DNA from 4 places in the Kitasatospora sp. NPDC085895 genome. Region 1 is predicted to be linked to each of the others. Evidence: riboswitches for the same ligand, from Rfam matches in the RefSeq annotation. Region 1 holds a riboswitch; each other region holds the start of a gene.
What was found. Region 1 has a riboswitch for cyclic di-AMP ahead of AB0442_RS29015 (transglycosylase family protein). Riboswitches for the same ligand answer to the same signal wherever they lie in the genome.

Region 1 (7,112 bases):
GGGGTCAGTGAAGCCACCGTCAGCCGCGTCCTCAACGGCAAGGCGGGCGTCTCCGCGACCACCCGGCAGACCGTACTGGCCGCCCTCGACGTACTCGGGTACGAGAGGCCGACCCGGCTGCGACAGCGCAGCGCGGGTCTGATCGGCCTGATCATCCCGGAGCTGAACAACCCGATCTTCCCCGCGCTCGCGCAGGTGATCGAGCAGGTGCTCAGCCGGCACGGCTACACGCCGGTGCTGTGCACCCAGACCCCCGGCGGCTCCACCGAGGACGAACTCGTGGAGCTGCTGGTGGAGCGGGGGGTGTCCGGCATCGTGTTCGTCTCCGGACTGCACGCCGACACCACCGCCGACCACGAGCGGTACAACAAGCTGATCGGCCGCCAGGTGCCGTTCGTGATGATCAACGGCTACAGCGAGCGGATCGCCGCGCCGTTCATCTCCCCGGACGACCGCGCCGCGATGTGGATGGCCGTCCAGCACCTGGTCGAGCTCGGCCACACGAAGATCGGCCTCGCGATCGGGCAGCGGCGCTTCGTACCGGTGCTCCGGAAGGTCGAGGGCTTCCGGGCGGCCGTGCAGGAACTGCTCGGCGTGACCGAGGAGGAGGCCGACGGCTGGATCCACCACACGCTGTTCAGCGTGGAGGGCGGGCACGCCGCGGCCGGCGTGCTGCTCGACAAGGGCTGCACGGCGATCGTGTGCGGCAGCGACATGATGGCGCTCGGCGCGATCCGGGCGGCCCGGCAGCGCGGCCTCGCGGTGCCGCAGGACGTCTCGGTGGTCGGGTTCGACGACTCGCCGTTGATAGCGTTCACCGAGCCGCCGCTGACCACGATCCGCCAGCCGGTGGAGGCCATGGCCATCGCGGCCGTGGACGCCCTGCTGGAGGAGGTCGGAGGCAACCCCGCGCAGCGCGCGGAGTTCATGTTCCAGCCGGAGCTCGTGATGCGCGGCTCCACCGGCGCCAGCGTGCGCTGACCCCGCCACCGGGCCGACGGGCCCGAGGCACACCCCTGCGGCCCCGGAGAGCCCTCTCTCCGGGGCCGCGGGCGTTTCCGGGGCAGGGCCCCAGGGGCACGGGGCAACAACTCAGGGGCGCGGGGCAACCGTTCAGGGGCGCGGGAGGTGCCCCACGCGCCCCTGGTGGTCGGCCCGGCGCCCCTGGCGGCTGGCCCCCTGGGCGTGTGCCTCAGCCCTCTTCGACGGTGCGGTGGGGGCGGGCGGTGCGTTCGGCGTCGGCGGCGTCGCCGGTGCGGGCCTCGGTGCGGCGGCTGCGGGCCAGGTAGTCGCGGACGATCAGCTCCACCGCGTCCTGCGGGCTGCCCGCCCCGACGGCCAGCATGACCTCGATCGCCAGATCGGCGTCCAGCGTGACGGTGACCTTCGCTGCCATGGCGGCTCCTCAACTCCGTGGGAGCGTCAGCCTATCCGTGCGGGCAGGCCGAAGCCCCGGGGCGGCGGGAGGCCGCTCCGGGGCTGCGGAGGGGAGAGGAGCGCCCGGGCCGAGGGACCCAGGTACGGCTTCGGGCGCCTGCCCCGGCGTGCGCGACGCCGGGAGGGGTGGTTCAGACCCGGCCTGCGAAGTCCGGGGCCCAGTTGGCGATGGTCTGGACGCGGACGCCGGCGCTCGGGTTGGCGGCCTCGACGTACTTGCCGTCGCCGATGTACATGGCGACGTGGTGCACGCCCGAGTTGGCGCCGTTGTTGGACCAGAACAGCAGGTCGCCCGGCTGCAGGTTGTCCAGCGAGACGCGGGTGGAGTAGTCGGCCTGGTCGGCGGCGACGCGCGGGACGGAGATGCCCGCGGCGCGCAGCGCGGCCTGGGTGAGGCCGGAGCAGTCCCAGCCGCCGTTGCCGGTGCCGCCGTAGATGTAGGCCTGGCCCACCTTGGAGAGCGCGAAGTCGACCGCGGCGGCCTTGGAGCCGGTGGCGGTCTGCGCGGCCGTGGTGGTGCTCGCCTTGACCGCGGTGGTCGCCGGCTTGGCGGCGGCCGGGGCGGCCTGGGCCGGGGTGGAGGACGCCTTGGCCGGGGTGCCCAGCGACAGCTTCTGGCCCGGGTAGATGGTGTGCGGACCGTTCTTCAGGACCGACTTGTTGATCTCGTAGAGCTTCTGCCAGCCGCCCTGGACGTGGTTGTGCTCGGCGATGGTCGACAGCCAGTCGCCGGCCCGCACGGTGTAGGTGGCGCCGTGGCTCCACTGGCCCTGCCAGGACTTCTGGCCCTGCCAGGCCTTGCCGTCCTGCGAGGTGCCGGTGGAAGCGGTCGAGCCGGTGGAGGCGGCCGGCGCGGCCGGGGCGGCCGGCTTGGCGGGGGTGGTGGCCGCCGGGGCCGGGGTGGAGGCGGAGCCGCCGGTGTTGATCTCGGGGGCCGGACCGCCCTTGGTCAGGCCGGCCTTGACGGAGCAGACGGGCCAGGCGCCGGGGCCCTGGACGGCCAGCACCTTCTCGGCGACGGCGATCTGCTGGTCCTTGGTGGCCAGGTCGGCGCGGGAGGCGTAGCTGCCGCCGCCGAAGGAGGTCCAGGTGCTGTTGGTGAACTGGAGGCCGCCGTAGAAGCCGTTGCCGGTGTTGATGTGCCAGTCGCCGGAGGACTCGCACTGGGCGACCTTGTCCCAGGTGGAGACCGAGGCGGCGGAGGCGGTGCCGGCGGCCAGCGACGGGATGCTGAGGCCGATGCCGACGACGCCGGTGGTGGCGAGAATGCGGCGGCCGCGCTTGGAGTTGATGGACAGCATGAAGCAGCGTTCCTCTCCCACGCCTGCGAGGTGAGCTGTCGGATTCGGGCTGGAGTTGCCCGGCCGCGCGCGCAGGATCCGGCGATCCCTCGCCGTTTCCGCGCGTGCGGCTTCACCCCAAGCCGGGGAGCGGTGCTGGACCGCTCCCGGGCGACTTACCTGGTTCCCCCGCCCCTGCCGAAGTGCGTTTCGCATTGCCAGTCGGACCGCCGGCAGGACTCGGCGTTCGGGCCAACTGGGTCCGTGTGACCACGAACGTGGGAGGACATTAGACAGAGTTAAGTTCAAACCGCAAATATGTGTGATGCCGATCACAGTCAATCTTGGTATATTCCATGATCGACCCCTCGATCTTTTCGTGATCGACTTCTGTCGATTTCCGGCAAGGCCCTTCCGGGAAAACCGGCCTGTTCATGCTTCAGGACGGGGGCCGGGCGACGGCCCGGGGAGGGGTCGACCGCTCATGGACCACCACGGGCAGCACCGGGAGGCGGCGTCCGGCGGAGTGCCGCGACGGCCGGCGCCGCACCGCCGGGTCGGCCGGCGCAGGATGCTCGTCTGGCTCGGGATCTCCACCGCCGCGGCCGCGGTCGGCGGCGGCGAGTTGGCCCGCCGCGCGCTCGTCTCGTCGGCCGCGCCCGCGACGGCGGCCACGCCCCTCCCCACGGCCTCCGAGGGGCTCTCTGCCGGGCACACGCGGGCCGCCCCGGCTCCTGTCGACCCCTCGCCCTCCCCGGTCGACCTGACGGGCCGCCGCTGGTCCGACCCGGCGGGCTGGGGCGGTGCGGTCCCCGGGGCGGGGAGTGCCGTCAGGATCGCCGACCGTGTCCTGCTGGACGCCGACGCGTCGATCGGCTCCCTGGTGGTCGAGCCGGGCGGCTCGCTGGTCTTCGCGCCCGGGCGCAGCCTCACGCTCTCCTCCGCGGGCGCCGTGGAGGTCCGCGGCATCCTGACGTTGGCCCCGGCGGACGGCTCCGTGCACACCCTGAGATTTCCGTCCGTTGACGAACGAAGCTTTCGCGGCGGCGGCATGACGGTGGTGGAGGGGGACACCGGGCTCTGGGTGGCCGGCGCCGGCTACCTGCGGCTGGACGGCGCCGCCAAGACCGCCTGGGTCCGTGCCGCCACCGCGCTGCGGGCCGGCGACACCGAGCTGCGGCTGGCCGAGCCGCCCGTCGGCTGGCGGGCGGGCGACGAGCTGGCCGTCACGCCGACCGGACCCCCGAGCGAGGACGAATTCTCCACCCGGTACGATCTGTGCACGATCAGACGGGTCGACGGCATGACCGTCACGCTGACCGCACCCCTGGCACACCCGCACCCGCGGGTGACCGCCGGCGGCGGCGTCGCGGTCGGCGCCGAGGTGCTCAACCTGACCCGCAGCGTCCGGATCGAGGGCACCGCCGGGGGCCGCGCCCACGTCCACCTGGCCAGTTCGCGCCGGGCCGACGTCCGGCACGCCGCACTGCGCTGGCTCGGCCCGCGGCAGCCGGGCAAGGAGACCTGGAACGGCGCCCCGTCACCGAGCCCGTGCTCGGCCGGTACGGCCTGCACTTCCACATGCTCGGCGACACCTCCCGCGGCACCGTCGTCGAGGGCGTCGTGGTCCGCGACAGCGGCAGCCACGCCTTCGTCCCGCACGCCAGCCACGGCATCACCTTCCGCAGCTGCATCAGCCACAACACCTGGGAGGACGCCTACTGGTGGGACGGCCCGCCGGACACCCGCACCCCGCAGGCGCCGTCCGACGACATCACCTACGAGTCCTGCGTTGCCTCCCGCACCGTCCACGAGCCGAACGCCCGCGGCTACCGGCTCACCGGCTTCTCGCTCGGCGCCGGCACCGGCGGCACCGCCCGCGACTGCGTGGCCGTCGGCGTCCAGGGCGCCACCGGCGCCTCGGGCTACGAGTGGCCGGAGACCAGCGAGGGCGTCTGGACCTTCGAGCGCTGCCTGGCCCACAACAACCTCGAGAACGGCGTCTTCGTCTGGCTGAACGCCCGTCACCACCACACCCTGGAACGCTTCGTCGCGTACCACAACGGTGGCTGGGGCATCGAGCACGGCGCCTACCTCAACGACTTCGACTACAACGGCGGCGTGCTGTACGGCAACGGCGCCGGGGGAGTGGCCGTGCACGCGCTCGGCCGGGACAGGGGCACCGTCTTCGACGGCCTGCTGATCGACGCCGCGGGCCAGTCCGACTACGCCGTCGCCACCGCCGAACACCAGCTCGCCGGAGCGACGGTGACGATCGGTCGGAGTCACCTGACGGGCTATCGGAAGGCAGGCGTCGCCTTCCGGGCCACCACGGACGGTGAACCGGACGACATCGCCGTGCTGGACTGCTCCTTCGGCGGCAACGAGGTGTGGCTCGACCCGCAGGCACCCGAACCGGCCCGGATCGTCCTGCGCAAGGCCGGTGAACGGCAGGCCGTGCAGCTGCGGCCGGGCCCGGGCAAGGCCGAGTGGAACGCCGCCGCCGCACCGGCCGCGGTGGACGGGCCGCCCCGGGCGGTCGTCACCCCCGCGATCCGGCTCGCCGACGCGGCGGCAACGACCCGGCGGCTGCCCGTCTGAACCCGCGGCCCGAGGTCCGCGCAACGGAGGGACCCCGAGTCCCGCGGCCCGAGTCCTGCGGCCCCGAGGCAATGCGGCCTGACCCGGGACGCGCGGAGGGGCCCCGACCTGATGCGGTCGGGGCCCCTCGTCGATTCACGGCGTGCGCGGTCGGGAACCGCGCACCGCTCACTGCTCGACGGCAGTCTCCTCGGCCTCGGCCTGAGCGGCGGCCTCGGCGGCGGCCAGCTCCTCCTCGTCGACCGGCCGCGGCGGCAGCGCAGCCAGGTAGGTGGAGGCGATCAGCTGGCCGACGGCCGGGTAGGCGCCCAGCGGCGCGGCGCTCGGGCAGCCGGTCTCCTCGGCGGCGGTGGCCAGCAGCTCGGAGTCCGCCTCCGGGCCGATCACCAGCGGGGCGAGCGCCGGGCGCTCGGAACCGGTCGCCTTGAGGTGGTCGACCGCGGCGGCGACCGAACCCGGGACGTCGAGGGCGGCGGCCACCACCGGCACCGCGAGGCGCGCGGCGAGCAGCACACCGGTGATTCCGGCAGCCGCGGCGGCGTCCTCGCCGCCGGAGACGGTCAGGACCACGCCGTCGGCGGAGGTGGCGATCGCGAACAGGCGGGCGCGGTCGGCGCGGGCCAGACCGGCCTCGGAGAGACGGACGTGCACGGCCTCGGCGAGCAGCGGGTGCGGGCCCAGCGGGTCGGTCACCGGGGAGCCGGCGGCCGCGGCCACCTCGTGCAGCTCCGTCAGGAAGCCGTGCGGACCGGGGAGCAGCGGCACCACGATCGGCGGCGGCGCGCCGTTGCCGGCGGCCATGGCCAGCAGGTCGGAGACGGTCGGGGCGTCCTCGGACTCGGCCGCGAGGTAGCCGGCGGCGATCTCGATGCCCGGCTGCTCGCCGCGCACGATGGAGAGCAGCTCGTCGACGATCGGGCGGGCCTCGGGCCCGGCCGTGGCCGGGACGGCCAGCAGCAGGGCCGGGGAGCCGGCCGGGACCTCGGGGCGCTCGGGACGGCGGTGGCGCCCCCGCGCACGGGAGCCTGGCGTACGGACGGGCAGTGGCGCGCCCGGGATGGCTGCGGTGCTCATGGCGGAGATCGTAGGACATACCGGGGCCCTTACTGCAGTCGACTCCCGTGAGGGGTTGGTGGTGACGGCACAAGGCCGGACAAACACCGGCAAAGCGCTGTGCGCACTGGTGTCCGGGTGCGTGATGCTCCTCACAGTGGCCGATGTGACTGCGCGTAAAGCCCGGCGGCGAGCGTCAAGATCCACGGGATGCAGAGCGGCCCATACGTACGGTGATCGTTTGCCGTGACGTCTGCTCTGGTTTGACCTGGTTTGCCCGGCGCGCGGTGCGGTTGTTCGACGCTACTGATGAGTCAGATGCACGCGCTTTGTCCCGTGCTGATGCACGTGCAGGCCAGCTATCATCACGTCAAGTGAGGCGAACGCCAGGCTCAGGGAGGCAATGATGGGTGACGCGTACAACGGCATGGCGGCTGCGGACCTCGACGGGGTCGTCTGGCAGAAGAGCCGGCACAGCAATTCGCAGGGCAACTGCGTCGAGTTCGCGGCCCTTCCGGGCGGCGAGGTGGCGATGCGCAACTCCCGGTTCCCGGACGGCCCCGCGCTCATCTACACCCGGGCCGAGATAGCCGCACTGCTCCTCGGCGCCAAGGACGGGGAGTTCGACCACCTGGCGACCTGACCGCCCGTCGGCCCGCCGCACCCGGTGGGCCCAGGTGTTCGGGCTTCCCGTTCCGGGGGCCGTCGTGGGGGACGCCGCGGCGGCCCGGCTGCGTGCCC
Region 2 (7,112 bases), on a different contig from region 1:
ACGCTGCGGCACCGCGGTGGCGGGCTGCTCGGTGGCGTGCCGTCCGGGCGCGGGGGCGGCCCGGCGGCGGTTGGTGCGGCGCGGGAGCGCGCCCTCCGCGGGCGCGGCCTGCGGTGCCGCGGCGGCCGGTGCCGAGGGGGCCGCGGGCGACAGCGGCGTCGCCGGGGCCGAGGGGACGGCGGACGGGACGGGCGCGGCGGCCGGGACGGCCGGAGCGTGCGGCAGCGGCTCGGTGAGCAGCGCGTTCGGCAGCAGCAGGACCACCCGCACACCGCCGTACGGCGAGGGCGCGGAGCTGAGCGTGACCCGGAACCCGTACTGCTCGGCCAGCCGGCCGACCGCGGCCAGGCCCAGCTGCGGCACCTCGCCGAGCCGGGACACCTCCAGCCCGCCGCCGCCGGCCAACGCCGCGGCGGCCTTCTCCACCGCGCCCTCGGGCATGCCGACACCGGCGTCGTCGATCTCGATCACGGCGCCGTTGTGCACCGGCATCAGCGTGACGAACACCTGCGTGCTGGGCGGCGAGTAGCGGGTGGCGTTGTCCAGCAGCTCGGCGACCGCGTGGATCAGCGCCTCCGCGGCGGCGCCCACCACCGCGGTCTCCAACCGGCTGCGGACGACGACCCGCTGGAACGGCAGGATGCGCGACTGCGCACCGCGGACGACGTCCTCCAGCGCGACCGGCTCGGGCCAGTGCCGGCCGGCCCGGGCCCCGCACAGCACCGCCAGCGTCTGGGCCAGCCGGGCCTGTTGGGCGGCGGCGTGGTCGGCCTTGAGCAGCCCCTCCAGCAGCACCGGGTCGTCGTGGTTGCGCTCCATCTCGTCCAGCCCGGCCTGCTGGTCGTGGGCCATCACCAGGATCCGGCGGGCGACGCTGAGGAAGGCGCGCTGGGTGCCGGCGGTCAGCTCCTGCTCGCGCTGGACGGCCGCGCCCTCGGCGCTGCGCCGGGCCAGCTCACCGGCCAACCGGCCGCGCAGGGAGTCGAGTTCGTGCTGCTGCTCGTCGAGCCGGCGGCGCAGGGTGCGGGTGACGGCCCGGTACCTCGCGGCGGTCAGGACCGCGGGGACGGCGAGGACAACGGCTGCCGCTGCGCACCACTGAGACATCGTCACGCGGCGAATTCTAGGATGATGATCCTACGTATGTGTGAACAGATCGCCGGAACGGTGATCTGAACGCGTCAATCAAGCGGAATGCCGCACGCCGACGCGTCGATCCTCACTGGCCGTCGACCTCGCCGTAGGACTCCTGGGCCCGTGCCGGGACGGGACGCAGCGTGCGCAGCCCGCGGGCCACCGCGAACGCACGGCGCAGCGCGGAGACCGGACCGGTGCCGGGACCGGCCGCCGGCGGGACGAACGGCGGCTCGGCCGGCGGGCGCTGGCCGGGGATGAGCCGGGTGGCAGGCGCGGTGCTGCGGGCCGTCTTGGTCATCTCTCCACGTCCTCCGTGTTCCTGCCGGGTGCCGCCGGACCGGGGCCGGTGCGGGCCGTCCACTTCCAGACCTACCCCGCCGGGCGGCGTCCGGTGTCCCGATTCGGTGACGATGCCGTGCCGTCGCGGACCGGCCGCGGTCACGGGGCGTGCTCCACGGCGATCATCGTGCCCTGGAGCAGCGCGACCTCCTTGCCGGGGACGCCGCCGGTGATCGAACGGACCTCGGCGCCGACCACGGTGACGGTCCGTCCGCTGCGGACGACCGTGCCGATGGCCCGCAGCCGCTCGCCCACCCCGGGGCTGAGCAGGTTGAGCTTGAACTCCACGCTGAGCACGTCCTTGCCCTCGGGCATCAGGGAGAGCGCGGCCGCCCCGGCCGCCGCGTCGGCGAGCGTGGAGATGGCGCCGGCGTGCACGAAGCCGTTCTGCTGGGTCACCGCGGGCCGCACGGGCAGGTCGAGCACCACCCGGCCGCGGGCCAGCTCGACGATCTCCACCCCCAGGGTCGCCAGCATCGGCTGGCCGTCGAGGTTGCTGCGGAGGCGGTCGGTGAGGGTGTCCATGGCGCGGTCCTGGTGCGGGGGCGGAGTGCCCCAGAACCATCCGCCGCCGACCCGCCCCGCGTCAACCCGGTCGGGGCTGTGCCGCCCGGCACACCGCCCGCCCGGCCCGGCGCACCGCCCCGGACGGCACGGAGGCCCGCGCCGGTCGGCGCGGGCCCGTGGGGAGCGGGGGTGGGCGGCGGCGGGCCGCCCGGGCTCAGGCGAGGTCGGCGTCCTCGGCGGCCTCCTCGGCGGCGGCGGTGTCCGGGAGCTCGGTGCCGGTGACCGTCCTGGCGTCACCGGTGCGGTGCTGCGGCCCGTCGGCGTGGGCGCTCGGGGCGGTCAGCGAGGCGACGACGCCGACGGCGAGCGAGGCAAAGGCGAGCATGCTGCGCTTCTTCATGCCCTGCACAACGCGCGGGACGCCGCCGGGTCACGGGCGGTTCAGCGCGGCCAGTCGCGCAGGCCCGCGACCAGCACCCCGGTGAGCCGCTGCCGGGTGGTCGCGACGTCCTCGGCCAGCCGGAACCCGCCGGCGGTGCTCAGCGAGGCGAAGCCGTGCGCCGCGGCACGGACCGTCCGGGTGGCGTGGATCAGCTCGGAGCCGGCCAGCCCGTACCCGCGCAGCACCGCCAGGATCACCTCGACCAGCCGGCCGGCCGCCGCAGTCGACGCCGGGTCGTCCTGCGGCGCCTGCGGCAGGGCCGCGTAGCGCGACGGGTACTGCACCGCGTAGTCGACGTAGGCGTCGATCAGCGCCGCGAGCGCCTCGTCGCCGCCGCGGCCGAGCACCGCCCGGGACAGCCGTTCGGTCAGCTCGTCGGTGACCCGGACGGCGATCAGCCGGCGCAGTTCGGCGAGACCGCCGGTGACGTGCTTGTAGAGCGAGGGGGTGGCCACCCCGGCCCGGCCGGCGACCGCGGCCAGGGTGAGGGCCTCCGGGCCCTGCTCGTCGACGAGTTCCAGCGCGCGGTCGACGACGGCGGCGGGGGTCAGTCCGGCCCGGGGCATCAGGCGACCTCGTTCACTTCGGCCAGGAAGGGCAGCAGGGCGTCGGCGGTGGCCTGCGGGTACCCGGCCATCGGGTAGTGGCCGCCGCCCTCGATGATCACCATACGCCCGCGCAGCGCCGAGGCCTGCCGCTCGGCGAGCGCCGCCGGGTCGGGGAAGTCCGGGTCCCGGCTGCCCATGACGACCAGCGCCGGGCACCGCACGTCCGCGCCCCAGCCGGTCGGCGCGGAGTCGCCGCGGACGTAGCCGCGGACCGCCCGGCGGCGCCCCGGCTGCTTCAGCGCGGCGACCAGCCGGGCCCGCTGGGCGTCGAAGTCCGCGGGCCGCGCGGTCGGGAAGTAGAACTTCTGCGCGGCGCCCCACAGGCCGGGGAACCAGGTGACGGCCGGGCCGAGCAGGCCGACCACGGCCTTCTGCAGCAGGTTCGGCGGGAAGTTCTCGAAGAAGGCGTCGACCAGGACGATCCCGGCGACCCGCTCCGGTGCGTCCGCGGCGACCCGGACGACGGTGGCGCCGGTGTACGAGCTGCCCACCAGGACGGCGCGGTCGATGCCCAGGTGGTCGAGCAGGGCGCGGACGTCGCCGGCGATCGCGGTCGGCGAGTAGTCGTCCCACGCGGTCGAGGACTCGCCCATGCCGCGCAGGTCCATGGTGACCACCCGGTGTCCGGCGGCGGTGAGCAGCGGGTGCAGGTGCCGGTAGGCCGACCGCAGGTCGAGCATCCCGGGCAGCAGGACGACGGGGGTGCCGGCGCCCTGCTCGGTGTCGTCGTACGCCAGGCGGCCGCCGGGGACGTCCAGGTGGCGGGTCTGCGGGGCGTGCTGGGTGTCGTTCACGGCCGGCCTCCTTGGCCTCGCTGACGCGGCTGATTGCCCGTAGCCATAAAGCTATTGCTAATAGCCTTAGCCGTCAAGGGCGGCGCGGCGGCGCGTGCCGGCTGCGGTAGCTTTCGGCGGACCGCGGGAACCGAGAGACCGGAGGCGTCATGCCCCTCATCACCGTCAAGCAGCTGGCCGGCCGCACCGAGGAGCAGCGCGCCGAGATCGCCCGCGAGCTCACCGCCGCCTACGCCCGGGCGACCGGCACGGACCCGGAGAAGGTCTGGGTCGTCGTCGAGGAGATCCCGGCCGGGAACTGGGCGGCCGGCGGCGAGACCTTCGCCGCCAAGCAGGCCCGGGCCGCCTCCGCCGGCTGACCGCCGCGGGCCGGGCCCGCGGGGGTTCAGAGGCTGTCGGCCCGGAACGGGTCGTGCTCGGCCAGCAGCTTGTCCAGCCTGGCCTGGTCCACCCGGGACACCAGCTCCCCGGCGTCCTGGCGGTCGCGGACCACCTTGGCCAGCGTGAACGAGGACGTGATCACGTACAGCAGGGCGACCGCCAGGAAGGCGCGCATCCAGGCGTCCACCGGGAGGCGGGCGATCCCGATCGCCAGGGCGGCCGTGGCGAGGGCGAAGGACAGGACGGCCTGCACGTAGTAGGCGGCCGTGGTGCGGGACTGCATCGGTGCGCTCATGCCTTGCAGGGTCCCGGAGCGGGCACCGGCCCGCATGAGTACGGATACTCACCCCGAGGGGGGCGATCACCCTCCGTCAGGGACTGATTCACAATCCATGGCAAATCGCCCATCCTGCGCGTAGCCCTTACGAATCCACCGTCGCAGACGCTTGGAATCAAGGCGTGCCTAGCATTAACGTTTGATAACGCAGCGCGGTCGGCAACGCCGTACCGACACGGCACCGTGCGCGTGTCGCTCAATCCCGCGGCTGCCTTCGCCGGTGGTCACGGGAGCCGGGGAACCACCTTCCTTGGGGTGAATCGGCCGGGCCGGTGGCCCAGCCGTAGGAGACCTTCCTGCTCCGAACCCGTCAGCTAACCCGGTCGGCGAGGGAAGGAAAGGAGTGCGCCCCCGTGGCGTCGACGCACTCGGCGGACTCCGCCGCCGCAGCCACCCGGCTCCTCGACCACCCCTGGGAGCAGGCCGACCAGGCCCGCCACCGGATGCCCCGGCAGACCAGGGGCGGCAGCCCGCTGCTGGGCGTCACCGCCACCGTGGCCGCCACCCTCGGCGCCGCCGGCATGACCGCGGCCGCCGCCGGCCCGGCCGCCGCGGCCGAACCCGCCGTGAGCGCGCCCGACCAGGCCGCCGACTCCGCCGACCCGGGCCTCGCCCTCTTCGCCCGCATCCAGCAGCAGGCCGACCACCGCACCGCCGCAGACGAGGCCGCCCGCCTCGCCGCCGCGCAGGAGGCCGAGGCCCGCCGCGCCGCCCAGGCCGCCGTCGAGGCCACCGCCCTCGCCCTGCCGACCAGCGGCTACACCCTCGGCGCCCAGTACGGCCCCAGCGGCCACTGGGCCCACCTGCACACCGGCCTCGACTTCCAGGCCGCCACCGGCACCCCGGTCACCGCCGTCGGCAGCGGCACCGTCACCTCGGCCGGCTGGGCCGGCTCCTACGGCTACCGGATCGTCGAGACCCTGCCCGACGGCACCGAGGTCTGGTACTGCCACCTCAACCGGCTCGCGGTCACCGACGGCCCGGTCGAGCGCGGCACCGTCCTCGGCACGGTCGGCGCCACCGGCAGCGTCACCACCCCCCGCCTCCACCTCGAGGTCCGCCCCGCCGGCGGTGCCCCCGTCGACCCCCTCGGCTGGCTCCGCTCCCACGGCGTCCAGCCCTGACCGACACCCCGGAGGCAGCCACCCCAAGGGCTGCGACCTCCAGGGGCAGCACCTCAGGGGCGCTGCCCCGCTTCGCCTACTCCTCGTGACCTTCCCGGCGGGCTGCCGCGTAGGCCTCCAGTTCGGCGGTGCCGGGTTCGGGGGCCAGGTCGGGGTACTCGGTGAGCAGCAGGGCCGGCAGTCCCGGGACGGTCCACTGCCCGCACAGCCACAGCGCGACGTCCGCCACGACCTGCTCGAAGTCCTCGAACTCCCCCCGCAGCTCGTACGGCATCGGCTCGCCCTGTGCGGTCAGCGCCGCCAGGTTCCGGTAGCTGCGCTGCATCAGCCCGTACTCCAGCAGTCGCCGCGCCCCGTCCGTCGCCATGCCGATCGACAGCAGATGCGCCTCGCCCCAGCCGAGTGCGGCGTCCGCCCCGGTCATCGGGTCCAGTGCGCCGCCGTCGACCAGGGCCGCGTACGCCGCCGCCCGGTCCTCGGGTTCCAGGGCGCGGAAACCGTCCAGCCAGGCCCGCACCGCATCGGTGTCCGCGGTGTCCACCCCGTCCGCCCGCAGCAGCAGCGTGTAGAGCCGGGGCCAGGTCAGCAGCTGCGGCCGCCGCAGCAGCGTCCCGAGCAGTTCGCCCTGCCATTCCGCCTCGGCGTGCAGCCGTTCCTGCCGCTTGGCGTTGAGCCGCCGGGCGGCCCGCTGGTGGTCGATCAGCAGCCGGACGGTCTCGCCGTACGCGCCGGGGTCGCCCTCCGGCTGGACGTACAGGTGGAGCCGTTCGTGGAGCAGTTGTTCGACCACGGCGGAGCCGAGTTCGGGCCAGCCGTCGTGGAGCGGTGCGCCGCCGAGTTCCAGCAGGGTCAGGACCTGCTGGGCGGCCTCCTCCGGCACCGGGGGCAGCGCCTCGGCGTCCGCCCAGGCGAGCAGGGACCCGGCGCGGGTACGGGGGATGAGCTGCAGGTCTTCGTCGTCCACGCCGGTACCGTAGCCGGTGCGGGGTCCGGCGCGCGGCACCCGGGCCCGCCGCGGGCCGGGGGTGCGGCCGGGCCGGCCGGGGTAGGGTCGGCGGCCATGACAGCCGAACAGGTCCGGACGGACCGCCAGGTCCTCCTGGTGGGACCGCGCCTGGCGATCCGCGAGTTCCGGCTGGCCCCGGAGGACGTCCTCGCCCTGCACGCCGTCCTCGGCGACCCGGAGGCCGTCCGGCACCTCGGGTACGAGGTCTGCGACGAGGAGGAGTGCGCCGATCAGATCGAGCTCTCGCTCGACGAGGCCGAGCAGGACCCGCGCACCGTCTACCAGCTCGCCGTCGCCCCGGCCGAGCGGGACGGCGGGGACCCGCCGATCGGCCAGGCCGTCCTCGAACTCGAAGGCACCCGCGCCGCCTCCCTCGGCTGCGTGCTGCGCCGGGACACCTGGGGAAACGGTTACGCGGGCGAAGTCCTCGCGCTGCT
Region 3 (7,112 bases), on a different contig from region 1:
GCCGCCGGGCGCCGGACGGCCCGACCCGCGGCTGTTCGGCCCGGCCACGCCGCCGCCGACCCCGGTGCCCGGCAACCCGTACGCCTCGGGCGGCTGAGCCCGGACGGCCCGCCCTCCGTCCCCGCGGCGGGGGTCTGGGCAACACGCGGACGGCTGCCTATTGTTCACTCCAGTCAGGAGAACCACCGGGCGCCCGTCGCGCCCCGCGCACGGACCCACACAGCCCCACCCACCGCACGGGAGGCCCCACGTGATCCGCACCCGCTCCGTCCCCCGCCCGGCCCGGACGGCCGCCGGGATCCTGCTCGCGGCCGCCGTGCTGACCGCGTGCGGAGGCTCGCCGGCCCACCAGGGCTCGGCGGCGGTGGTCGGCGACGAGCGGATCCCGATCGCGGCCGTGCAGGCCAAGGTCACCGAACTGCGGGACGCGGCGGCCGCGGCCTCCCCGGGCGGCGGCGGCACCGAGCAGGCCGGCCTGGTCCGGCGGACGGTCGCCGAACTCGTCCTCGACCGGGTGATCGCCCGCGCCCTCGCCGACCGCGGCCTCACCGTCTCCGAGGGCGAGATCGCGCAGGCCCGGCAGGCCGACGCCCAGCTGCTCGGCGGCGACGCGGCCCTGCAGCGCCAGCTGCTGCTCCGCCAGGGCGTCGCCCCCGCCGACGTCCCCGGCTTCTACCGGCAGCAGATCGGCATCAAGAAGATCGCCTCGGCGGCCGGCCAGGACGCCCGGACCGAGCAGGGCGACGCCGTGGTCCGCAAGGCCCTCGCCGACGCCGGCCGGGAGCTCCGGGTCGAGGTCAACCCCCGCTACGGCCGCTGGGACCCGCAGCAGATCGCCCTGGTCGACAGCACCACCGACTGGCTGCCGCAGCGCGCGCCGTCCGCCTGACCGGTCCGCCCGCGGCGCCCGGCGGGACGCGTCGGGACGCCGCCGGGGGACGGTAGGTTCGGGGTGTGGAGACTCCGAAGCTGATCCTGCTGACCACCACCCACCGGGTCGCCCCCGGCCTGCTGTCCTGGCCCGCCTGGGAGGCCCTGCGGTCGGCCGGCCGGGTGCTGGCCGCCGACCCGGAGCACCCGCAGCTGCCCGCGCTGCGGCAGGCCGGCGTCGAGGTGGAGACCGTCGAGCGGACGTCCGCTCCGGCGCTCGCCCGGATGCTGGCCGAGGCCGCCCCGGTGGTCTGGCTGGGCAGCCCGGACGGCGACCCGGGTCTCACCGACGCCCTGGCCCGGCTCGCGGTGGAGGAGGCGGGCGGCGTCCCCGAGATCGAGCTGCTGCCCGGCTCCTACGACCTGCCGGGCGCGCGGCTGCTCGACCTCGCCTCGGTGATGGACCGGCTGCGCTCGCCCGGCGGCTGCCCCTGGGACGCCGAGCAGACCCACGAGTCGCTGGTGAAGTACCTGGTCGAGGAGGCGTACGAGCTCGTCGAGGCGATCGAGGAGGGCGACCGGGAGACGCTGCGCGAGGAGCTCGGCGACGTCCTGCTGCAGGTCTTCTTCCACGCGCGGATCGCCGAGGAGCACCCGGAGGACCCGTTCTCCGTCGACGACGTGGCCGGCGACATCGTCGAGAAGCTCATGTACCGCCACCCGCACGTCTTCGGCGACGTGGAGGCCACCGGCTCCGCCCAGGTCGAGGCCAACTGGGAGCAGCTGAAGGCCGCCGAGAAGCAGCGGGAGTCGGTGCTGGACGGCGTCCCGTCGGGCCTGCCCGCGCTGGCGTACGCGGCCAAGCTGGTGTCCCGGGTGCGCCGGGCCGGCTTCACCGCCGTGCCGGACGCCCCGTACGAGCTGCCGCGGGAGCTGACCGCGGAGAGCGCCGGCGAGCTGCTGCTGGCCGTGGCGCAGCGCGCCTACGACGCCGGCGTGGACGTCGACGCGGCGCTGCGCGGTGCCGCGCGGCGCTACCGGACGGCGGTGCGGACGGCCGAGGGGCTGTCGGACTGACGCTGCGGCGGGACGACCTCGCTGATCGCCTCGCCGACCAGGGCGAGCAGCTCGGCCAGCGGGGCGAGGTTGTCGTCCAGGTCGGCGAAGGAGACGATCCGCTCGCCGTGCGGGCCGGCGACGGCGAAGAGGTCGATCCGGCCGAGGTGCTTGCTCGCGGTGTCGACCAGGGCGGCGACGTCGCTGGGCTGGTGGACGTCGCCGCTGACGCCGACGACCGGGCAGCCGGGGCGGTCGAGCTCGGTGGCGAGGTCCTCCGCGACACCCGGGCGCAGATCGGCGACGAGCATGCCCGCGGCGCCCGCGGCGGCGAAGCGGCGGGCCAGGTCGGCCCCCTCGCCCCCGCTCAGTACGGCGATGACGACCACTGCCCCGGCTACTCGCACGGCCTGCTCCTCTCTGAGCACGACACCCCGCGGGCGGCTCCGCACGTCCGCCCTCACGGTTATCGGAGGATCGTAGGCACCTCGCGACCCTCCGCAACAGGGATTACCCCCCGGGTGACCAGGCTCACGCCCGTCCGGGCCGATCGGATCCGGCCGTCCCGCACGGGCCCTCGGGCAGCCCCTCCCGACGGCGCCCGCGCGGGCCGGCCGGACCGGGCGGGCCGGGCGGGCACCGTCGGGAGGGGCGCCCGGCAGCGGATACGGTCGGGGCATGCCGGAGACCCCCCGACCCGACGACCGACCCGAACTCTTCACCTGGGAGTTCGCCGCCGACCCCTACCCCGCGTACGCCTGGCTGCGCGAGCACGCGCCGGTGCACCGCACCACGCTGCCCAGCGGGGTGGACGCCTGGCTGGTGACCCGGTACGCGGACGCCCGGCAGGCCCTCGCGGACGCCCGGCTCTCCAAGAACCCGGTGCACCACAGCGAGCAGGCGCACCGCTCCGGCCGGGTCGGCATCCCGGGCGAGCGGCAGGCCGACCTGATGACCCACCTGCTGAACATCGACCCGCCGGACCACACCCGGCTGCGCCGGCTGGTCTCCAAGGCGTTCACGCCGCGCCGGGTGGCGGAGTTCGAGCCGCGGGTGCAGCAGCTCACCGACCGGCTGATCGACTCCTTCGCCGGGCGCGGCACGGCCGACCTGATCCACGAGTTCGCCTTCCCGCTGCCGATCTACGCGATCTGCGACCTGCTCGGCGTGCCGCCGGAGGACCAGGACGACTTCCGGGACTGGGCCGGCATGATGCTGCGACACACGAAGCCGGGCCAGCCCGGCGGGCAGCGCGGCGGCGTCGGCCGGGCCGTGAAGCGGATCCGCACGTACCTGGCGGAGCTGATCCACCGCAAGCGGGCCGACCTCGGCGACGACCTGATCTCCGGCCTGATCCGGGCCAGTGACCACGGCGAGCACCTGACCGAGAACGAGGCCGCGGCGATGGCCTTCATCCTGCTGTTCGCCGGCTTCGAGACCACCGTCAACCTGATCGGCAACGGCCTGCACGCCCTGCTGCGCAACCCCGGGCAGCGGGCGCTGCTGCAGGAGTCGGTGGCACGCGGCGAGAGCGGCCTGCTGGAGACCGGGATCGAGGAGCTGCTGCGCTACGACGGGCCGGTGGAGCTGGCCACCTGGCGGTTCGCGACCCGGCCGCTGACGATCGGCGGGGTGGAGATCCCGGTCGGCGACCCGGTGCTGGTGGTGCTGGCGGCGGCCGACCGCGACCCGGCCCGGTTCTCCGACGAGAACACCCTGGACCTCGCCCGCGCCGACAATCCGCACCTGGGCTTCGGCCACGGCATCCACTACTGCATCGGCGCCCCGCTGGCCCGCCTGGAGGGCCGGGCCGCCCTGGCGACGCTGCTGACCCGGCTGCCGGACCTCGCCCTGGACGCCGACCCGGCGGACCTGCGCTGGCGCGGCGGCCTCATCATGCGGGGCCTGCGCGAGCTGCCGGTCGCCTTCACCCCGGTGGGGCCGTCCGGGCGGCGCGACCCGGTCTGACGGTGTGTCGCACCGGTCGGATCCGGTCGGAACTGAACACTCGTCAATCAGGAAACACCTGCATCGTTCGTGGGCGATAATCAGGTCTCCGTAATTGCTTCGTGATACCCGCGATATGAGCTTGTGATCGGTCGTTCGATCTGCTTACTCTCCCGAACAGTCCGCAGCCGCGGACCCCGGCACGGCAACGCCGAATCCTGTCCGCCGTGCCCGGGCCTCACGACCGAGACCCAGGACAGGGGCGGGGGAACCACGTTCGTCGCCGTCCCCACGGCTAGGGGTGAAGCCGCGTCAGCAGGGCCCCTCCTGCGGCCGCGGCCGGGCCAGCCTCCCGGTCCGAACCCGACAGCTCACCTCGCAGGCGTTCGGAGAGGGACAACCCATGCTCTTCACCGGACCTGGCCGCCACCGCCGCAGGACGTCCGCCGAGAAGGCGGTCGCCGTCGCGGGTGTCACGGGTGTCGGCCTCGCCCTGCCGCTGCTCACCGCGGGCGGAGCCCATGCCGCCCCCGTCTCGATCTGGGACAAGGTCGCCCAGTGCGAGAGCGGCGGCAACTGGAGGATCAACACCGGCAACGGCTTCTACGGCGGGCTGCAGTTCACCGCCCGGACCTGGAAGGGGTTCGGCGGCGCCCGGTACGCCCCGCTCGCCCACCAGGCGAGCAAGAGCGAACAGATCGCCGTCGCCGAGAAGGTGCTGGCCTCCCAGGGGCCCGGCGCGTGGCCGGTGTGTTCCAAACGCGCCGGCCTGACCCGCGCGTCCGCCGGGAGCGGCGGGACGCGCAGCGGCACCGGACGGGCGCAGGCCCCGGCGGCCCCGTCGTCGCCGTCGCCGCAGTTCCCCGGCCGGGGCGGTTTCGACGCCGACTCCGGCGTGTACTGGTACCAGAAGGACGACCAGTGGTACTGGACGGCACACCAGGAGGTCTACGAGCGCCACCTGCCGCCGGCGCCCACCGGGCCGGCCGACCCGGCCGACCCGGCCGACCCGGCCGACGGCGGCGCCGACGAGGGCGCCCGCACCCTGCAGGCCGTTCCGGTGCCCTCCCTCGGCCGCGAGCAGTACACCGTGCAGGAGGGCGACACGCTGTCCGGCATCGCCGCCGCGCACGGGCTGTCCGGCGGCTGGGAGCAGCTGTACGCGAACAACCGCGAGGCCGTCGGCGCCGATCCGGACCTGATCCTGCCCGGCCAGCAGCTGCGCCTGGCCTGACGGTCCGGCACGGTACGAACGGTCCGTCCGCCCGCGGGGCGGCACCCGCGGGCGGACGGCCGGTTTCGTGGTCCTTCAGGTGAACTACCGGCGAGTAGACCGGCCACACGGTGAGACAGGGCCATGCGCGGCACGGCCCGGTGGGCCCGTGCGGTTAGGCTCTGGTCGTAACGACCCTCATCCGCTTCCGCTAGGAGATGCCTCGTGCCGTCCATTGATGTCGTCGTAGCCCGCGAAATCCTCGACTCCCGCGGTAACCCCACGGTCGAGGTCGAGGTCGGCCTCGACGACGGCAGCACCGGTCGTGCCGCTGTCCCGTCCGGTGCCTCCACCGGTGCCTTCGAGGCCCTGGAGCTTCGCGACGGCGACAAGAACCGCTACTTCGGCAAGGGCGTGGAGAAGGCCGTCCTCGCCGTCATCGAGCAGATCGGCCCGGAGCTGGTCGGCTACGACGCCACCGAGCAGCGCCTGATCGACCAGGCCATGCTCGACCTGGACGCCACCCCCGACAAGTCCTCGCTCGGCGCCAACGCGATCCTCGGCGTCTCCCTCGCCGTGGCGCACGCCGCCTCCGAGGCCAGCGACCTGCCGCTGTTCCGCTACCTGGGCGGCCCCAACGCCCACGTGCTGCCCGTCCCGATGATGAACATCCTCAACGGCGGCTCGCACGCGGACTCCAACGTCGACATCCAGGAGTTCATGATCGCCCCGATCGGCGCGGAGTCCTTCTCCGAGGCCGTCCGCTGGGGCGTCGAGGTCTACCACACCCTCAAGGGCGTGCTGAAGGAGCGCGGCCTGTCCACCGGCCTCGGCGACGAGGGCGGCTTCGCGCCGAACCTGGACTCCAACCGCGAGGCGCTCGACCTGATCGTCGAGGCCATCAAGAAGGCCGGCTACACCCCGGGCAAGGACGTCGCGCTCGCCCTGGACGTCGCCTCCTCCGAGTTCCACAACGACGGCGCCTACACCTTCGAGGGCAAGGCGATCTCCTCCGCCGAGCTCATCGACTACTACGCCGAGCTGGTCGCCGCGTACCCGCTGGTCTCCATCGAGGACCCGCTGGACGAGTCGGACTGGGACGGCTGGAAGGCCATGACCGACAAGCTGGGCGACAAGGTCCAGCTGGTCGGCGACGACCTGTTCGTCACCAACCCGGAGCGCCTGCGCCGCGGCATCGAGACCGGCACCGCCAACGCGCTGCTGGTGAAGGTCAACCAGATCGGCTCGCTCACCGAGACCCTGGACGCCGTCGAGCTGGCCCAGCGCAACGGCTACCGCTGCATGATGTCGCACCGCTCCGGCGAGACCGAGGACGTCACCATCGCCGACCTCGCCGTCGCCACCAACTGCGGCCAGATCAAGACCGGCGCCCCGGCCCGCTCCGAGCGCGTCGCCAAGTACAACCAGCTGCTGCGCATCGAGGAGATCCTCGACGACGCCGCCGAGTACGCCGGCCGGGGCGCGTTCCCGCGGTTCAAGTTCGAAGGCTGAGCCCTGACACCCCGCGGCTGACACACGGCCGCTGGCCCGGTGCCCCGGCAACCACCCCGTAGGGTGGGGGCCGGGGCACCGGCGTGAGCAGGAGGGGTACGAGCGATGTGGAAGATCCCGGGACTGGCGGGGCGTCCGCGCTTCACCAGCCGCGCGACCGTGCTCGTGCTCGTCCTGTGCTCGCTGGTGGCGATACTCGCCTACCCCACCCGGCAGTTCCTGACGCAGCGCTCGGAGATCGCCGACCAGCGGGCCAGGGCGGAGCACGCCCGGCAGCAGGTCGACGAGCTCCGGCGGGCGAAGGCCCGCTGGCAGGACCCGGAGTACGTGAAGGCGCAGGCCCGCGAGCGGCTGCACTTCGCGATGCCCGGCGAGACCCCGTTCGTCTCGGTCGACCCCTCCGCGCGCCCCGGCCCGGCCTCCGCCGACGCACTGCCCACCGGCCCGGTCAGGGCGGCCAAGCCCTGGTACACCACCGTCCTCGAGTCGGTCGACCTGGCCGACTCGACGCCCG
Region 4 (7,112 bases), on a different contig from region 1:
CGGCGCGTCTGCCCTGTCCGGGGCCGCACCGGGCGCGCGAGCAGCCACCCCGCGCTGAAGCCGATCACGTGCACCAGGTAGGCCACGCCCGGCACCGCCGGGCCCACCGGCCACCACTGCAGGGCGAACCACAGGCCGAGCACCAGCCAGGCCGGGAACCGCAGCGGCAGGAAGAACAGCACCGGCACCAGCGCGGTGACCCGGGCCCGCGGATAGCACCGCAGGTACCCGCCGAGCACCCCGGCGATCGCCCCCGAGGCGCCGACCAGCGCCCGCACCGACTCCGTGGAGTCCGACTCCGCCAGTGCCCAGCCGTACGTCGCCAGGTAGCCGATGCCCAGATAGAAGAGGAGGAAGCGCAGCCGTCCGAGGCGCTCCTCCACGTCCGGGCCGAAGACGTAGAGGAAGAGCAGGTTGCCCACCAGGTGCAGCCAGCCCGCGTGGACGAACAGCGAGCTGAGCACCGACAGGAAGGGGATCTTGTGCGGGGTGGGAGGGACGGTGCAGCCCGGCACCGCCGGGGGCAGCGCCGCCAGCCGGCCGGCGTCCAGCGGCCGGTTGGCGAGCAGCTCCGCGGGGACGGCCCCCCAGTGCTGCTCGAAGCGCTGCTCCGCGCAGACGCGGGCGTTGCCGGTGCCGTACCGCGGATTGAGGCCGAAGCTCGGGCCGGCCAGCAGGACGAGGGCGCTCAGCGCGATCAGCGCGTAGGTGACGACCGGCGTGCGCGCCGGCGCGGCGGCGTCCCGGCCCGCCGTTGCGCGCACGGGGGCGGGGACGGGGGCGGGGACGGCCATGACAGCGAGCATTCCTCGGTGCACCCGCGGTGACACCGCCCGGTGCTGCAAGCGGGTGACCTGTCCGCCCTTCAGGACCGGTGACCGCCGGAAGAGCCGCAGGCAATAGGCTTGGAGGACCGGACCCGGACCATCCGAGAGGACCTCCGATGACCATCGCCGCCCCCACCGCCGAGACCCGCTGGCGCTGCACGCTCTGCGGGAACCTCACCCGCTTCGACGTGACGCGCTCGGCCCGGGTGGTGGAGTACCTGCACTTCGACCTCGGCGGCGAGTCCAAGGTGGAGGAGACCGAGGTGCTCAGCGAGACCCTGGAGTCGGTCCGCTGCCGCTGGTGCAACGCGGTCGACCAGGTGGAACTGGTGGCCCGCCCCGGCGCCGACGCCGCCGAGCAGCCGGCCGAGGACGAGCCGAAGGCCTGAGCCTCGCGCTTCCGACACACCCCGGTGGAGCCCCTGGCGCCGCCGGGGTGTGTGGCACGGTGCCCGGCGGGGCACGGTAGACGGGACAATTGCACAGAGCGGTGCATTTCGAGGGCAGCGGCCACCGGCCGCGCGGGCCCGGGGACCAGAATCGGAGCCGAGGACGTGGTGGACGCAGCGAGCGGGCCGGCCGAGCCGCAGGGGCAGCAGCCCGCCGCGGACGCGGAGCTGCCGGACGCCGCCGGGGCCGGGCAGGAGCCCGCGGCCGGGGACGCACCGTCCGAGCAGTTGGACCGGCCGTTGCCCGAAGGGGTCCGCCGCCGGGTCGTGGGCATCGCCGCCGACGCGCTCGGCGCCATCCCGCCCGGCGAACTGCCCGCGGGACTGCGCCCGTACGCCAAGTTCACCCCGGCCCGGCGCGCCAAGTACGCGGCGACCGCGCTGGCCGCGGCGCTGGACGCGGAGCCGGTCTTCCGCGTCCGGATAGCCGATCGGCTGCGGCTCGGCCAGCCCGACCTGGTGAAGGCGCTGGAGTCCGGCGCGGTGCCGGCCGCCGCCGACCCGATGGACGTGGCCGCCGCCGCCTACCTGCTGCGCCCGGCCGGCTGGAGCCGGCTGGTGGTCGAGGCTGGCGACGAGGTCGAGCGGGCGGACGCCGAGGGCGCCGCCGCCGAGGCCGCCCGGGTGGTGGAGAAGCTGCAGGCCGAACTGACGGAGGTGCGCGCCGCCGCCCGCGCGGACCTGGACCGGCACCGAGCCGAGTCGGAGGGCGTCCGCCGGGAGGCGGAGTCGCTGCGCAAGCGCGTCCGGAGCCTGGAGAGCGACACCCGGCGGGCGCAGGCCGAGGCCCGCAAGCTGGCGACCGAGCTGGAGGCGGCGCGGGCCGCCGCGGCCGCCGAGCGCAGTGCGGCGGACGGCGAGGCCCGGCGGCTGCGGCACCGGATCACCGAGCTGGAGACGGCCGCCGAGGCCGGCCGGCGGTCGGCGCGCGAGGGCCGCAGCGTGGAGGACATGCGGCTGCGGCTGCTGCTCGACACGGTGCTGCAGTCGGCGCAGGGCCTGCAGCGCGAGCTGGCGCTGCCGGTGGCGCAGCTGCGCCCGGCCGACCTGGTGGAGGCGGTCGAGCCGGGCTCGGCCAACCCGCACGACGTGGCGCGCCGCGGTCTGGCGGAGGACGACCCCGCACTGCTCGACCAGTTGCTGGCGATCCCTCAGGTGCACCTGGTCGTCGACGGCTACAACGTGACCAAGACCGGGTACCCGACGCTGCCGCTGGAGCAGCAGCGGATGCGGCTGCTGGGCGGTCTGGCGATGCTCGCGCAGCGCACCCAGGCCGAGGTCACCTGCGTCTTCGACGGACAGGACCTCGACGTCCCGGTGATCATGGCGCCGCCGCGCGGGGTCCGGGTGCGCTTCAGCCGCACCGGGGAGACCGCGGACGAGCTGATCCGCCGCCTGGTGCGGGCCGAGCCGCAGGGCCGGCCGGTCGTGGTGGTCTCCACGGATCGGGAGGTCGCGGACGGCGTACGGAAGGCCGGTGCACGCCCGGTCGCGTCGATCCTGCTGCTCAACCGGCTCGCCCGGCCCTGACGGGCCGTCGGCCCAGGTGGAGGGCCGGGTGGCGGGGTTGTGTCGGGGTGGTGAAATCCAGCGTTCCGCGCCAAGTTCGCCCGGCACGGGAGTGGCGCAGGAGGCGGATCTTCACTAGGGTCTGGCGTCAAACCTATTTTCCGGACGTCCACCCGATCGGGTGAGTCCAGCAGGAAGAAGGAGCTAGTCCCTTGGCCTCCCACCGCCGTCCCAAGCAGCCGAGCCGCGCACGGGTCACCGTGCTCACCGCTGCCGCCGCGACCGCGGTCGCCCTGTCGGCCCAGGCCGCCGCGCACGCCGCGCCGGCGAAGCCGAGCAAGGACGAGGTGAAGGTCCAGGTCGACAAGCTGCTCGAGGAGCAGGAGCAGGCGGCCGAGAAGTACAACGGCGCCAAGGAGCGGGCCGACCAGCTCCGCAAGCAGGCCGACCAGCTGCAGGACCAGATCGCCCGCAGCCAGGAGCAGCTCTCCCAGGTGGCGTCGGGCCTGTCCGCGGTCGCGGCCGACGAGTACCGCACCGGCGGCGTCGACCCGACGGTCGCGCTGATGCTCTCCTCGAACCCGGACAACTACCTCGCGAAGGCGTCCAGCAACGAGCAGGCCACCGACACCCAGGCCTCGACGCTGAAGGGCCTGCGGGACCAGCAGCGCCGGCTGGACCAGCAGAAGCAGGAGGCCGCCGCCATCCTGTCCGAGCTGGACCGCTCCACCCAGGTCCTGAACGACGCCAAGTCGGAGGTCCAGAAGAAGCTCTCCGAGGCCCAGAGCCTGCTGAGCACGCTGACCGCCGCCGAGCGCGCCGCGGTCCTCGGCACCGACCGCGCCTCGCGCGGCGACAGCCGCTACGACCTGGGCAGCCTGCCGCCGGCCTCCGGCTACGCGGCCACCGCGGTCGCCGCGGCGATGGGCAAGCGCGGCACCCCGTACGTCTGGGGCGCCACCGGCCCGAACTCCTTCGACTGCTCCGGTCTGATGGTCTGGGCGTACGCCAAGGCCGGCGTGTCGCTGCCGCGCACCTCGCAGTCGCAGGCGAGCGTCGGCGCCCGGGTACCCTCCTTGGCCGACGCCCAGCCGGGTGACCTCGTCATCTACTACTCGGACGCCCACCACGTCGGCATGTACATCGGCAACGGCCTCGTCGTGCACGCGCCGCACACCGGCGACGTGGTGAAGGTGATGGACGCCGACACCCTGCCGATCAAGACGATCCGCCGCGTCTGACCCTCCGGTAGCAATTCGGACATAAGCCTCACCTGCGGCGTTTCTGATGCCGCATGACACGCCCGGGCGCGTCGTGATCACCGTGTGATCTCCGACACGCCCGGGCGTCGCGTTTTGTCCGCCGACGGGTGACATCGCGTCAGCCGAGCGTGGATCGCCGGTCACCGGCGGTCGCAATCACATTTTCGCGACAACATTTCCCCGTCGTTTTTCTGACAAGGATTTGAACGGATCACGGATCGGTTACTAGGGTCATCCCCACGGATCACCGCACAGTGGTTCGCCCAACCCGGGCGACGGCGGTGGTCGCCGCCGAGTCCGCGACGCAGCAGGACGGTCCCGACCGTCCACGGGGAGCCCCTGCGGGGGTGCTGTCGAACGGAGCCGGGGAACCACGTTTCCCCCGGGGTGAATCGGCGTCAGGTCGGCCGCGCCGGCCGGGCCGCGGTCGGACCGCGGACGGGCGGGTGCGGGCGTGAGGCGTCGTAGGGCAATGCTTCCGGCCCGAACCCGTCAGCTCACCCGGTAGGCGGTGTGAGGAAGAAGGAGTCCGCCTTCGTGGCGTCCCATCGTCGTCCCAAGCCCGTCGGCCGTACCCGCGCCTCGATCCTGACTGCGGCAGCCGCCACTGCGGTGGCCCTCTCCTCGCAGACCGGCGCGCACGCGGACCCGACCCCCACCAAGGAGCAGGTCGCGGCCCAGGTCGACCAGCTCAACGAGCAGGCCGAGGCCTCCAACGAGGCCTACCTCGCGGCCGAGCAGAAGCAGCAGGACCTGCAGAAGCAGGTCACCCAGCTGCAGGACCAGGTCGCGCGCCAGCAGGCGGAGGTCAGTGGCGTCCAGGGCCGCCTCGCCGAGGTCGCGGCCCAGCAGTACCGCGACGGCGGCATCTCGCCGACCGTCCAGCTGATGCTCTCCAGCAACCCGGGCGAGTTCCTGGGCCAGGCCGGCGCGGTCAGCCGGATGAGCGCCACCCAGGCCGACACCCTCAAGTCCTTCAAGGCCGAGCAGGCCAAGCTGGACGGCCAGAAGGCCGAGGCCGAGCACAAGCTCGCCGAGCTGGACACCAGCACCCGCGCGCTGAAGGCCAAGAAGGAGGAGTTCCAGGACAAGCTGGCCAAGGCCAGCGCCCTGCTGAACACCCTCACCCAGAAGGAGAAGGACGACCTCGCCGCGGCCGAGGCGAAGGCGGCCTCCGCGGCCAAGTCCACCGCGGACCGCGCCTCGCGGGACACCGCCCGTCCCGACCTCGGCAGTGCGGACGTGCCCTCGGGCTCGTACACCGCCAAGGCGATCGCGGCCGTAAAGTCCGCGCTGGGCGCCCCGTACGTGTACGGTGCGACCGGCCCGAGCACCTTCGACTGCTCCGGTCTGATGCAGTGGGCGTACGGCAAGGCCGGCGTCTCGATCCCGCGCACCTCGCAGTCCCAGGCCGGCGCGGGCACCAACATCGGCACCAACATCGCCAACGCCAAGCCCGGCGACCTGGTGATCTACTACAGCGACCAGCACCACGTCGGCATGTACGTGGGCGGCGGGCAGGTCATCCACGCGCCGCACACCGGTGCGGTCGTCCGCTACGTCTCGGCGACGGCCATGCCGATCTCGGCGATCGTCCGGGTCTGACGGCCCGTCCGGCGGCTCCCCGCGGGCCCGGCCCCCCTGTGGGGCCGGGCCCGCGGCCGTTGCCGCACCGGCGGCCCCGTCGGCAGAATGTCCGATTGAAGGTCAAATATTCGGTGCTGGCAGGGTTTGGACTAGCCCGGCCGGACTCGCTAACGTCTGCCCCCGGATGTCCGCGAGGACGCCCGCCCGACCCGGGCGGCGGCGGCCGTCCGTCCGCAGGAACGGAGCCGCCGCCGCATGTCCGCGCACCGACGCCCCCAACTGCCGGGCGGCCACACCCTCGCCCGGGCCCTGGTGCTCACGGCCGCGGCGACCACGGCCGTCGGCGCCACCGTCGGCACCGCGGCCCACGGCGCCCCCGCCGACCCCGGGCGGCGGACGGCCGACGTCCGGGCGAAGGTCGACCGGCTCTACGAGGAGGCCGAGCAGGCCAGCGAGCGCGCGAACGCCGCGGGGGAGGACCAGAAGCGCCTGCAGACCGAGGCCGGCCAGCTGCAGGACCAGATCGCCACCGGCCAGGAAGAGCTGAACGGGCTCTACACCGACCTCGCCACCGTCGCCGCCGCCCAGTACCGCGACGGCGGGCTCGACCCCTCCGTCCGCCTCATGCTGGAGTCCGACCCGGCCGGCTACCTCACCCGCGCCCGCGCCCTCGACCAGGCCGCCAGCCGGCAGAGCGACACCCTGCACCAGGTGCTCGACCGGCAGCGCCGGCTCGACCAGCGCCGCGCCGAGGCCACCGCCAAGCTCGCCGAGCTGGAAGAGGTCCGCCGCTCGCTCGCCGACCACAAGGACGAGGTCCGGCGCCGGCTCGGCGACGCCCAGCGGCTGCTCGGCGGCCTCACCACCGACGAACGCGCCCGGCTGGCCGCGGACGACGCCGCCGACGCGGCCCGCAGCGCAGCGCACGGCACCGACCGGATCGACCTCGGCGACCGGCCGCCCTCCTCCGAGCGCGCCGCCGCCGCCCTGGCCGCCGCGATCAGCCGGATCGGCTCGCCCTACGTCTACGGATCCACCGGCCCTTCCACGTTCGACTGCTCCGGTCTGATGTACTGGAGCTGGCGGCAGGCCGGAGTCACCCTGCCGCGCACCTCGCAGGCGCAGGCACACGCGGGGAGGCGAGTCAGCCTGTCCGAGGCGCGACCGGGAGACCTGGTGATCTTCTACAAGGACATGCACCACGTCGGCATGTACGCCGGCGGCGGCGTGGTCGTGCATGCCCCGTACCCCGGAGCCCGGGTCCGCTACGAGAGCGTCGCTGCCATGCCCGTCAGCGGGGTGGTGCGGGTCTGAGCGCCTTCCACCGGCAGCCCGGCCCGTCCGGCGGGGAGGCCGAGCCCCTGGTCACCGACCTGCCCCGGCGCGCCGCGGCGGGCCGGTCCGCGCTGCCCGCCGACGGCCGGATCTCCCGGCGCACCGCCCTGCTGCTGGCCGTCGGCGGCCTCGCCCAGCTCTCC

Region 2: another riboswitch for cyclic di-AMP. It lies ahead of AB0442_RS21890 (M23 family metallopeptidase); the one in region 1 lies ahead of AB0442_RS29015 (transglycosylase family protein).
Region 3: another riboswitch for cyclic di-AMP. It lies ahead of AB0442_RS25370 (transglycosylase family protein); the one in region 1 lies ahead of AB0442_RS29015 (transglycosylase family protein).
Region 4: another riboswitch for cyclic di-AMP. It lies ahead of AB0442_RS10810 (NlpC/P60 family protein); the one in region 1 lies ahead of AB0442_RS29015 (transglycosylase family protein).

Annotation. Positions count from the first base shown of each region.
Region 1 is NZ_JBFBJY010000058.1:12,956-20,067, reverse strand. It holds gene AB0442_RS29025 (LacI family DNA-binding transcriptional regulator) at 1-981, shown strand, start outside; gene AB0442_RS29020 (hypothetical protein) at 1,193-1,396, opposite strand; gene AB0442_RS29015 (transglycosylase family protein) at 1,569-2,738, opposite strand; cyclic di-AMP (ydaO/yuaA leader) riboswitch at 2,744-2,942, opposite strand; gene AB0442_RS29010 (hypothetical protein) at 4,269-5,318, shown strand; gene AB0442_RS29005 (hypothetical protein) at 5,487-6,392, opposite strand; gene AB0442_RS29000 (DUF397 domain-containing protein) at 6,778-7,014, shown strand.
Region 2 is NZ_JBFBJY010000035.1:24,311-31,422, reverse strand. It holds gene AB0442_RS21930 (sensor histidine kinase) at 1-1,107, opposite strand, end outside; gene AB0442_RS21925 (hypothetical protein) at 1,220-1,435, opposite strand; gene AB0442_RS21920 (PaaI family thioesterase) at 1,576-2,001, opposite strand; gene AB0442_RS21915 (hypothetical protein) at 2,198-2,383, opposite strand; gene AB0442_RS21910 (TetR-like C-terminal domain-containing protein) at 2,425-2,991, opposite strand; gene AB0442_RS21905 (alpha/beta hydrolase) at 2,991-3,827, opposite strand; gene AB0442_RS21900 (4-oxalocrotonate tautomerase family protein) at 3,977-4,186, shown strand; gene AB0442_RS21895 (YiaA/YiaB family inner membrane protein) at 4,213-4,503, opposite strand; cyclic di-AMP (ydaO/yuaA leader) riboswitch at 4,729-4,891, shown strand; gene AB0442_RS21890 (M23 family metallopeptidase) at 4,899-5,669, shown strand; gene AB0442_RS21885 (hypothetical protein) at 5,746-6,633, opposite strand; gene AB0442_RS21880 (GNAT family protein) at 6,730-7,112, shown strand, end outside.
Region 3 is NZ_JBFBJY010000045.1:24,597-31,708, reverse strand. It holds gene AB0442_RS25395 (protein kinase) at 1-97, shown strand, start outside; gene AB0442_RS25390 (SurA N-terminal domain-containing protein) at 251-889, shown strand; gene AB0442_RS25385 (MazG family protein) at 955-1,947, shown strand; gene AB0442_RS25380 (SDR family NAD(P)-dependent oxidoreductase) at 1,905-2,333, opposite strand; gene AB0442_RS25375 (cytochrome P450) at 2,605-3,894, shown strand; cyclic di-AMP (ydaO/yuaA leader) riboswitch at 4,107-4,272, shown strand; gene AB0442_RS25370 (transglycosylase family protein) at 4,277-5,107, shown strand; gene eno (phosphopyruvate hydratase) at 5,312-6,598, shown strand; gene AB0442_RS25360 (septum formation initiator family protein) at 6,704-7,112, shown strand, end outside.
Region 4 is NZ_JBFBJY010000012.1:123,387-130,498, forward strand. It holds gene AB0442_RS10790 (rhomboid family intramembrane serine protease) at 1-794, opposite strand, end outside; gene AB0442_RS10795 (hypothetical protein) at 944-1,216, shown strand; gene AB0442_RS10800 (NYN domain-containing protein) at 1,445-2,806, shown strand; gene AB0442_RS10805 (NlpC/P60 family protein) at 2,998-4,026, shown strand; cyclic di-AMP (ydaO/yuaA leader) riboswitch at 4,386-4,574, shown strand; gene AB0442_RS10810 (NlpC/P60 family protein) at 4,585-5,652, shown strand; gene AB0442_RS10815 (C40 family peptidase) at 5,890-6,948, shown strand.